DNA from 3 places in the Enterobacter sp. JH25 genome. Region 2 is predicted to be linked to each of the others. Evidence: predicted binding sites of a transcription regulator. Region 2 holds the regulator's gene; each other region holds the start of a gene.
What was found. Region 2 encodes PurR, which represses purine synthesis genes. Its sites were predicted from a motif close to CANGCAAACGTTTGCNTG; they were not measured.
Positions count from the first base shown of each region.

Region 1: a site for PurR is predicted at 2,114-2,131, ahead of tusA (sulfurtransferase TusA). Genes of this name have one in related genera too.
Region 3: a site for PurR is predicted at 1,807-1,824, ahead of gcvT (glycine cleavage system aminomethyltransferase GcvT). Genes of this name have one in related genera too.

Region 1 covers NZ_CP091319.1:4,369,465-4,372,740, forward strand. The annotation lists gene L2Y28_RS21055 (TRAP transporter large permease) at 1-73, opposite strand, end outside; gene L2Y28_RS21060 (TRAP transporter small permease) at 84-593, opposite strand; gene L2Y28_RS21065 (TRAP transporter substrate-binding protein) at 606-1,577, opposite strand; gene tusA (sulfurtransferase TusA) at 1,812-2,054, opposite strand; gene L2Y28_RS21075 (7-cyano-7-deazaguanine/7-aminomethyl-7-deazaguanine transporter) at 2,224-2,889, shown strand; gene L2Y28_RS21080 (DcrB family lipoprotein) at 2,962-3,276, shown strand, end outside.
Region 2 covers NZ_CP091319.1:1,898,767-1,902,042, reverse strand. The annotation lists gene L2Y28_RS09080 (MFS transporter) at 1-865, opposite strand, end outside; gene L2Y28_RS09075 (YnhF family membrane protein) at 1,026-1,115, opposite strand; gene purR (HTH-type transcriptional repressor PurR) at 1,413-2,438, shown strand; gene punR (DNA-binding transcriptional activator PunR) at 2,454-3,276, opposite strand, start outside.
Region 3 covers NZ_CP091319.1:3,750,365-3,753,640, reverse strand. The annotation lists gene ubiH (2-octaprenyl-6-methoxyphenyl hydroxylase) at 1-270, shown strand, start outside; gene ubiI (FAD-dependent 2-octaprenylphenol hydroxylase) at 283-1,485, shown strand; gene gcvT (glycine cleavage system aminomethyltransferase GcvT) at 1,883-2,977, shown strand; gene gcvH (glycine cleavage system protein GcvH) at 3,001-3,276, shown strand, end outside.

The DNA.
Region 1 (3,276 bases), 2.2 Mb from region 2:
CGACGGCGAAGGCCACCGGCATCCCCAGCGCCAGCAAAATGGCGAGGGTGAATAACAAAACAAAAGCATCCATTGTTCACCCCTTAACTGTGATTGCCGATCAGCACGACCGGACGGTTTTCCTGCGAGCCAAACAGCAGGCGTTCAAGCACAAACAGGATCAAAATGGCCGACCCGACAGGCAGCGGCAGATAGCTTTCGCCGGAGGTCAGGAGCGGAAACTCCGCCACCGGCTGCTCCCACAGCTCGACGCAAAGCCAGTAGCTGTACCAGCACATCAGGCCGGAGATGAGCAGCATCAGCAGATCCACCACTCGCGCGCATACTCTTTGCAGCGACGCGGGCAGGCGGTCGGTGAGCATGTTGACCGCGATATGCGACCCGGCGCGATAGCTCACCGCCGCGCCGATAAAGGTAAACGTCACCATGCAGATAATGGCGATCGGCTCCGGCCAGGATTCGCCGCGATTGAGCACATAGCGAGAGAAGATGCCAATGGGGATCACAATCGTCATCACCAGTAGCGAGAGACCCGCCACCACCATTGCGAGCAGGTACAGACGGTCCATCCACTTCAGGTAGAGTTCGGACATACGTACTCCGGATTACTGAACGTCAGCGATGGCTTTCATCAGATCCTGATGCTTGTCGCCATACTGCGCGCGCACCGGCTCAGTGGCTTTGATGAACACCGTTTTGTCGATATCGTGGAACTTCACGCCGCCAGCCTTCATTTTTGCCAGCGCCTGGTCGTTATACGCATTCCACAGCTTGCGCTGCTCGAACTGCGCTTCGCGGGCCAGCGTCAGGATCTTTTGCTGTTCGTCAGCGCTGAGCTTGTCCCATTTCACTTTGGAGTAGAGCAGCATTTCCGGAGTGATAAAGTGGCCGCTCAGCGTGTAGTTTTTGGCGATCGGCATGTAGTTGTGGGCGATAAAGGTTGGCGGGTTGTTCTCCGCGCCATCGATCACCCCGGTCTGCATGCCGCTGTAAACCTCGCTGACGCCCATCGCCACCGAGTTCGCCCCCATCGCTTTCAGCGTGGCCAGCGCCACCGGGCTACCCTGGACGCGGATCTTCTTCCCTTTCAGGTCTTCCGGTTTAACGATTGGCTCTTTGGTGATCAGGTTGCGGGTGCCGGAATCCATCCAGCCGAGGAAGACCAGGCGCGATTTCGGGTTGGCGGTCAGCTTGTCGCCAATCTGCTTGCCGATATCCCCGTCGATCACCTTGTGCATGTGGTCTTCATCGCGGAATACGTAGGGCAGCGTAAACACTTCGATATCCGGCAGGATGGCGGCAACCGGCGCCATAGAGACGCGGATCATGTCTATCGCCCCCATCTGCGCCTGCTCAATCATCTGCTTTTCATCCCCCAGCACGCCGCCGGGGAAGACCTTAATCTCCAGCTTGCCATCGGTTTGTTGTTTGAGTTTTTCACCCATCTGCTGAACCGCCACCACGTTCGGGTAGCCTTCAGGATGCACATCGGCGGCTTTGATGGTCTGGGCAGAAACGGTGCAGGCAAAAGCAGACAGGCACAGAGCAGCCAGTAACGGCTTGAGGGTCGTTTTCATTGAGTCAACTCCAGGGTAGTGAAATAAGCGTTAAAACGATGTTTTAGTTTTTGACGTTTAAAAATTAGACTACGGCTGGAAAAAGGAGGGTGAAGCGCCTCACAAAAAGCGCGAAATTTTGAAACGATGGTTCGAAATTGTGATGAGTACTTGTCGGGTGGCGGCTGCGCCTTACCCGACCTACTACACCCGTAGGCCCGTGCAAGCGAAGCGCCGCCGGGCGTCAGGCCGCACTTACCCCTTACGAATCAAATACCGGTACGGCAAGGTCTCGGTTTGCTGCGCCACCAGCTCATGTTCCATAAAGGTACAAAAGCCGGGGATATCACGGGTGGTAGCCGGGTCATCGGCGACGATCAGCAGCGTTTCGCCGCTCTGCATGTTACGGACGGTCTTACGCACCATCATTACCGGCTCCGGGCAACGGAGGCCCTGAGCATCAAGCGTGTGGTCTGGGCTGGAAAACAGGTCGGTCATGTTCTTCTCGTTCAGGTAAAAACGGATGTAGTTTACGCCCCGCTATCGCCAATGCAAACCAGGTTAACGATTGCGTGAAAATTAGCCATTGCAAAGTGTCGTTAAAGCAGTATCATGCGGCGGCTTTATTGGGTTCCCTCACCCCAAATATTAATCAAAAAGGTACAATATGAACTCCTTTACACAATCGCAGCGCGTCAAGGCGTTGTTCTGGCTTTCGCTATTTCATCTGCTGGTGATCATCTCCAGTAACTATCTGGTACAGCTCCCCATCTCCATTTTTGGTTTCCATACCACCTGGGGCGCGTTCAGTTTCCCGTTTATTTTCCTCGCGACGGATTTAACCGTGCGTATTTTTGGCGCACCGCTGGCGCGGCGGATTATTTTTGCGGTGATGATCCCGGCACTGTTTGTCTCCTACGCCATCTCCTCGCTGTTTTACATGGGAAGCTGGCAGGGCTTCGAAGCGCTGACGCACTTCAACCTGTTCGTCGCGCGTATTGCCGCCGCCAGCTTTATGGCCTATGCCCTGGGGCAGATCCTCGATGTCCACGTGTTTAACCGCCTGCGTCAGAACCATCGCTGGTGGATGGCTCCAACGGCTTCCACGCTGTTCGGTAACGTGAGCGATACGCTGGCCTTCTTCTTCATTGCCTTCTGGCGCAGCCCGGACGCCTTCATGGCAGAACACTGGATGGAAATCGCTCTGGTGGACTACGCCTTTAAGGTGCTTATCAGCCTGGTCTTCTTCCTGCCGATGTACGGCGTGCTGTTGAATATGCTGCTGAAAAGACTGGCAGATAAATCTGAAATCTCCGCATTGCAGGCAGGTTAAGGGTTCGCTTTATCAGTTGTGATAAGATGAACGAATGAGCCGCTATGGCCGTTTATCGAAAGGAAGAAGTCAATGCGCAATCTGGTTAAATATGTCGGGATTGGCCTGCTGGTTGTTGGCCTTGCAGCCTGTGATAACAGCGACACCAAAACGCCTGCTCAGGGCGCGTCAGCAGAAAGCAACGCCACCGGTCAGCCGGTGAGCCTGATGGATGGCAAACTCAGTTTCTCTCTGCCCGCGGACATGACCGATCAGAGCGGTAAGCTGGGCACCCAGGCGAACAACATGCACGTCTACTCCGATGCCACCGGGCAAAAAGCAGTCATTGTGATTGTCGGTGACGATACCAGCGAAGATCTGGGTGTGCTGTCCAAACGTCTGGAAGAT
Region 2 (3,276 bases):
TACGTGCCAGCCACGGGATCGCCACCATGATGACAATGAGCAGAGTTAAAAAACCTTTCAGCGTCCCGCTGACGGAGCGGTCGGCAAATTTCCCGCCGAGATAGTTGCCAATCGAGAACCCGACACCAATTAGCACCAGCATCGCGGTAACAAAGAGTGGCGTTGCGTGGGTAATGTCGTGCAGCACCGGGGAGATATAGGTGTAGAGCGTAAACATCGCCCCTGCCCCCAGCACCGTGGTGAGCAGCGCGGACAACACCTGAGGACGCATCAGCACCGCCAGCTCTTTACGTACTTCCGGACGTTCTCCCGCACTTCCTTTCGGCAGCGAGAAGAACAGCGCGACCATCGCGACCACGCCCAGTCCGGCGGTTGCGAGGAAAGACATACGCCAGCCGATGGCTTCTCCGAGCCAGGTGGCAGCGGGAACGCCGCCGATATTAGCGATGGTGAGGCCCATAAACATAGTGGCTACCGCGCTGGCCTGCTTATGTTTTGGCACTACGCTTGCGGCAACAACCGAGCCCAGCCCGAAGAAAGCGCCGTGGTTCAGGCTGGTCAGAATACGGGAAAGCATCAGCGTGGTGTAATCCGGCGAAATCGCGGAAAGCACATTTCCGAGAGTAAAAATTGCCATCAGGAAAATCAGCGCATTGCGTCGCGCGCGGTGCGAAAGCAGCAGCGTCATCAGCGGTGCGCCCACCATCACGCCGATCGCATAGGCGCTAATCAACATACCGGCCGCAGGGATAGAGACGTCCACACCCCGGGCGATAACAGGCAATAACCCCATCGGGGAGAATTCAGTGGTGCCAATCCCAAAGGCGCCAATCGCCAGGGCCAGCAGGGGAAAATTGATTTTCATGAAAAGACTCCGGATACCGTGCCGTTACCCGGCACAGACTAAGAAGGCAAAAGCATGACATCAATCACAAAAAATGAGAAGTTAACATTTTGGCAAAAGATTTTTGCCGGAGAGGTAACAATAGCGGCAAGGGAGGGAGAAGACTCTCCCTCCACCTAAATCAGTGCAGCGCAGCGGTTAAACCACCCGCAACAATCAGGGCAAGAACAACAATGGTGGTAAACAGCGAAAACTTCAGATCGGTACTCATCAATTTTTCTCCTTTTATTCACCCTACGAAAAGTGAGCTTGCTCATTTTTACACAGTTCAGGTCAAAAATCTTCCAGGATTTAAACGGATATCCACTTTACCTCTTCCCCTTTTCATCAAGATAGGACAAAATTCCACGCTAAATTTATTAGCGTACCGGCCACTGACCCCCTCCTGACGTCCTGTGTCGTTTTCCCGGCGTGTCGCAACTCATGTTTGCGTAATAAGGGTGAGAGAAGGCAAACGTTTACCTTCAATTTTTTCAGGAGCTTAGGATATGGTCTGGAGTGACATTTAATGGCAACAATTAAAGACGTAGCAAAACGCGCAAACGTTTCCACTACAACCGTATCACATGTTATTAACAAAACGCGTTTCGTCGCAGAAGAGACGCGTAATGCCGTTTGGGCGGCAATCAAAGAACTGCACTACTCGCCAAGTGCGGTCGCCCGTAGCCTGAAGGTTAATCACACCAAATCGATTGGCCTGCTGGCCACCAGCAGTGAAGCGGCTTACTTTGCTGAAATCATCGAAGCCGTTGAAAAAAACTGCTTTCAGAAAGGCTATACCCTGATTCTGGGCAACGCGTGGAACAACATTGAAAAACAGCGCGCTTACCTGTCGATGATGGCGCAAAAGCGCGTCGACGGCCTGCTGGTCATGTGTTCTGAATACCCTGAGTCGGTGCTTTCCATGCTGGAAGAGTATCGCCACATTCCGATGGTAGTGATGGACTGGGGCGAGGCGCGCGCAGACTTCACCGACTCTGTTATTGATAACGCCTTTGAAGGCGGCTACATGGCCGGGCGTTATCTGGTAGAACGCGGGCATCGTGAAATTGGCGTGATCCCGGGCCCGCTGGAGCGTAACACCGGTGCTGGCCGTCTGGCCGGTTTCATGAAAGCGATGGAAGAGGCGCTGATTACCGTGCCAGAAAACTGGATTGTCCAGGGCGATTTCGAGCCGGAGTCGGGCTATCGCGCCATGCAGCAGATCGTCTCCCAGCCGCATCGCCCTACCGCTGTGTTCTGCGGCGGCGATATCATGGCAATGGGCGCGCTCTGCGCGGCGGATGAACTCGGCCTGCGCGTTCCGCAGGACATCTCGGTGATCGGCTATGACAACGTGCGCAACGCCCGTTTCTTTACCCCGGCGCTGACCACCATTCACCAGCCGAAAGATTCGCTGGGTGAAACGGCCTTCAATATGCTGATGGACAGGATCGTCAACAAGCGAGAACAGTCCCAGTCCATTGAAGTCCACCCGCGCCTGATTGAACGCCGTTCCGTTGCCGACGGTCCGTTCCGCGACTACCGACGTTAATCTCTACGGGGCCAGCTACGCTGGTCCCCGCAACCACTCCCGGTTCAGCGTTTCGCTGTCTCCCAGATAATCCAGCAGCCAGGCCATGGCGGGCGAGACGTCGTTTTGCTGCCACGTCAGACAGCATGCAGCATCCGGGAAAGGGTTTTCCAGCGTCAGAGCCACCCACTCTCCCGCGTCGATGCGCGGGCGCGCAAAATGCACCGGCACCATGCCAACGCACAGCCCCGCGCTCAGACAGGTGGCTGACGACTCCCAGTCCGGCGCAACCACGCGGCGCTGATTATCCAGCAGCCAGGTAATGCGCTTGGGCAGCGAGCGGGAGGTATCTTCCAGCACCAGCGAGGGCCAGTTGCGTAAGGTGTCATCACTCAGCGGCCCGTCCAGCGCCGCCAGCGGGTGATCGCGCGCGACCACGCAGGTCCAGCTCAGCATGCCCATGTCGCGAAACGCGTAGCGCCCGCCAACCGGGATCGCCTGGGTTGCACCAATCGCCATCTCCGCCCTGCCGTCCGCCAGCGCATCCCATACGCCGTTGAACACTTCCTGCGACACACGCAGTTCGACGTCGGAAAAATGACGATAGAAATCGACGATCATCTGCCGGGTCCGCTCCGGCTTAACGATGTTATCCACCGCGATAGCGAGATGCCCGCGCCAGCCGTTGGCGATCTGCTGGCACTGCTCACGGGTGATCTGCATTTTTTTGATAACAGACCGACCTTCCTTCAAAAACCACGCGCCGGCAGGCGTGAGCTCCACGTCGCGATGACGCCGCTCGAACAGCGGGACTGCCAGCCACGCTTCCAGCTGGCGCACCGTATAGCTGATAGCCGAG
Region 3 (3,276 bases), 1.9 Mb from region 2:
CGCGACGTGATGAGCCTGGCTGAGCTACTGGCGCAGACGTGGAGCGAACAACAGGATTGTGGCGCATACTCAGTGCTTAGCCATTACCAGAAACGACGTCAGGCGGACAAAGCGGCGACCATTGGCGTTACCGACGGTTTAGTCCACCTGTTTGCCAATCGCTGGGCACCGCTGGTTGCGGGTCGCAACCTTGGGCTGATGGCGATGGAACTGTTCATTCCGGCACGTGACGTGCTGGCGCAGCGGACCCTGGGTTGGGTCGCGCGTTAAGGAGTAATCACCGTGCAAAATGTTGATGTCGCCATTGTCGGCGGCGGAATGGTAGGACTGGCGCTGGCCTGTGGTTTACAGGGCAGCGGCCTGCGCGTGGCGGTGCTTGAGCAAAATGCGCCGCAGCCTGTGGCGCAGGATGCACCGCCGGAGCTGCGCGTCTCGGCGATCAATGCCGCCAGCGAAAAGCTACTGACGCACCTTGGCGTCTGGTCTGAAATCGTGGCGCTGCGTGCCAGCTGTTACCATGGCATGGAAGTGTGGGATAAAGACAGCTTCGGCCATATCGCGTTTGACGATGAAAGCATGGGCTACAGCCACCTTGGGCACATCGTTGAAAACGCGGTGATCCACCACGCGCTGTGGCAAAAAGCGCAGCAGTGCAGCGACGTCACGCTGATCGCACCGGCGAAACTTCAGCAGGTGGCATGGGGCGAAAACGACGCGTTTATCACTCTTGAAAGCGGCGACATGCTGACCGCGCGGCTGGTAGTGGGTGCCGACGGCGCCAATTCCTGGCTGCGTAACAAAGCGGATATTCCGCTGACCTTCTGGGATTACCGTCATCACGCCCTGGTTGCCACAATCCGCACCGAAGAGCCGCATGGCGGCGTGGCGCGCCAGATTTTCCACAATGATGGCATTCTGGCCTTCCTGCCGCTTGCCGATCCGCATCTCTGCTCCATCGTCTGGTCTTTAGAGCCGGAGAAAGCGCAGCAGATGCAGGAGGCGACGCCGGACGCCTTTAATCAGGCGCTATGCGTGGCGTTTGATAACCGTCTGGGCCTGTGCACGCTTGAAAGCGAACGCCAGGCGTTTCCGTTAACCGGTCGCTACGCGCGTCAGTTTGCGGCGCACCGTCTGGCGTTGGTGGGGGATGCGGCGCATACGATTCATCCGCTGGCCGGGCAGGGGGTGAACCTCGGCTTTATGGACGCGGCCGAGCTGGTTGAAGAGCTGCGTCGTCTGCATCGGGAAGGTAAAGATATTGGTCAGCATCTGTATCTGCGTCGCTACGAGCGCAGCCGCAAACACAGTGCGGCGATGATGCTGGCGGGTATGCAGGGCTTCCGCGAGCTATTTGCCGGAGCGAACCCGGCGAAAAAACTGCTGCGCGATATCGGCCTCAAACTGGCCGACACCCTTCCCGGCGTCAAACCGCAGCTTCTTCGTCAGGCAATGGGCCTTAACGATCTTCCCGACTGGTTACGTTAATCTCGATCCCCGTCACACTTTATTTTCCCGGCCTTCGCGCCGGGGAAATCTCCTCGTTTGAAATAATCTAATTTCACGTCATTTTTCGCATTAGAAAATCTAATCTTACTATTTTTATGTTACGGAAATTCGGCCCGTTTTTCCGCACGAAATATCACCATCTGCTAAATCCTGTTAGCTCGATGTTAATTTTATGCGGGTTTAATCGCATTTTACCAGTGAATAACTCTGTAGGCTTTTCAGCGATTTTTGGTCATAAGCTAATGTGATGACCCGTTTTACCTTATGGTTAACCGCCGGTTTCGGTGGTAAGTTCAGGTAAAAGAGAACGTTTGCGTCGGCCCTCGATCGCGAGGTCGACACCGGGTTTCACGGTGAATTTTTCAACGAGGAAAAGATGGCTCAACAGACTCCTTTGTACGAACAGCACGTGTTATGCGGCGCCCGCATGGTGGACTTCCACGGCTGGATGATGCCGCTGCACTACGGCTCGCAGATTGATGAGCACCACGCGGTGCGCACCGATGCCGGTATGTTCGACGTGTCTCATATGACGATTGTCGACCTGCGCGGAAGCCGCACCCGGGAGTTTTTGCGTTATCTGTTGGCAAACGACGTCGCCAAACTAAAAACGTCGGGCAAAGCGCTCTATACCGGCATGCTTAATGCCTCTGGCGGTGTGATTGACGACCTCATCGTCTACTACTTCACCGAAGATTTCTTCCGCCTCGTTGTAAACTCCGCCACCCGCGAAAAAGACCTCTCCTGGATTTCCCAACACGCTGAACCTTACGCCATCGACATCACCGTTCGTGACGATCTGTCGCTGATTGCGGTGCAGGGGCCAAACGCCCAGGCGAAATCCGCGTCTCTGTTCAGCGACGAGCAGCGCAAAGCAACCGAAGGCATGAAGCCGTTCTTCGGCGTGCAGGCGGGGGATCTGTTTATCGCCACCACCGGCTACACCGGTGAAGCGGGCTACGAAATTGCAATGCCAAACGAAAAGGCCGCCGATTTCTGGCGTGCGCTGGTGGAGGCGGGTGTGAAGCCTGCGGGCCTGGGCGCGCGCGATACGCTGCGTCTGGAAGCGGGGATGAACCTCTACGGTCAGGAGATGGACGAAGGCGTCTCACCGCTGGCGGCCAACATGGGCTGGACCATCGCGTGGGAACCGGCTGACCGTGATTTTATTGGCCGTGAAGCGCTGGAGATGCAGCGCGAGAAGGGCACTGAACAGCTGGTTGGCCTGGTGATGAAAGAAAAAGGCGTTCTGCGCGGCGAGCTGCCGGTGCGCTTCACCGATGCTGATGGCAATCATCGCGAAGGCGTGATCACCAGCGGAACGTTCTCCCCGACGCTCGGCTACAGTATTGCACTGGCACGCGTGCCAGCGGGGATTGGCGAAACGGCGGTGGTGCAGATCCGCAACCGCGAAATGCCGGTCAACGTGACCAAACCGATTTTTGTTCGCGCCGGTAAGCCGGTCGCCTAACTATTTTTATCAGGAGAACTTCAATGAGCAATGTGCCAGCAGAACTGAAATACAGCAAAGAACACGAGTGGCTGCGCAAAGAGGCGGACGGCACTTACACCGTTGGGATCACCGAGCACGCGCAGGAACTGCTGGGCGACATGGTGTTTGTTGACCTGCCGGAAGTGGGCGCAACCGTGAGCGCAGGCGACGACTGTGCGGTGGCGGAATCCGTTAAAGCGGCCTCTGACATCTACGCTCCGGTGAGCGGTGAAATTGTTGCCGTGAACGACGCGCTGAGCGACTCCCCGGAGCTGGTG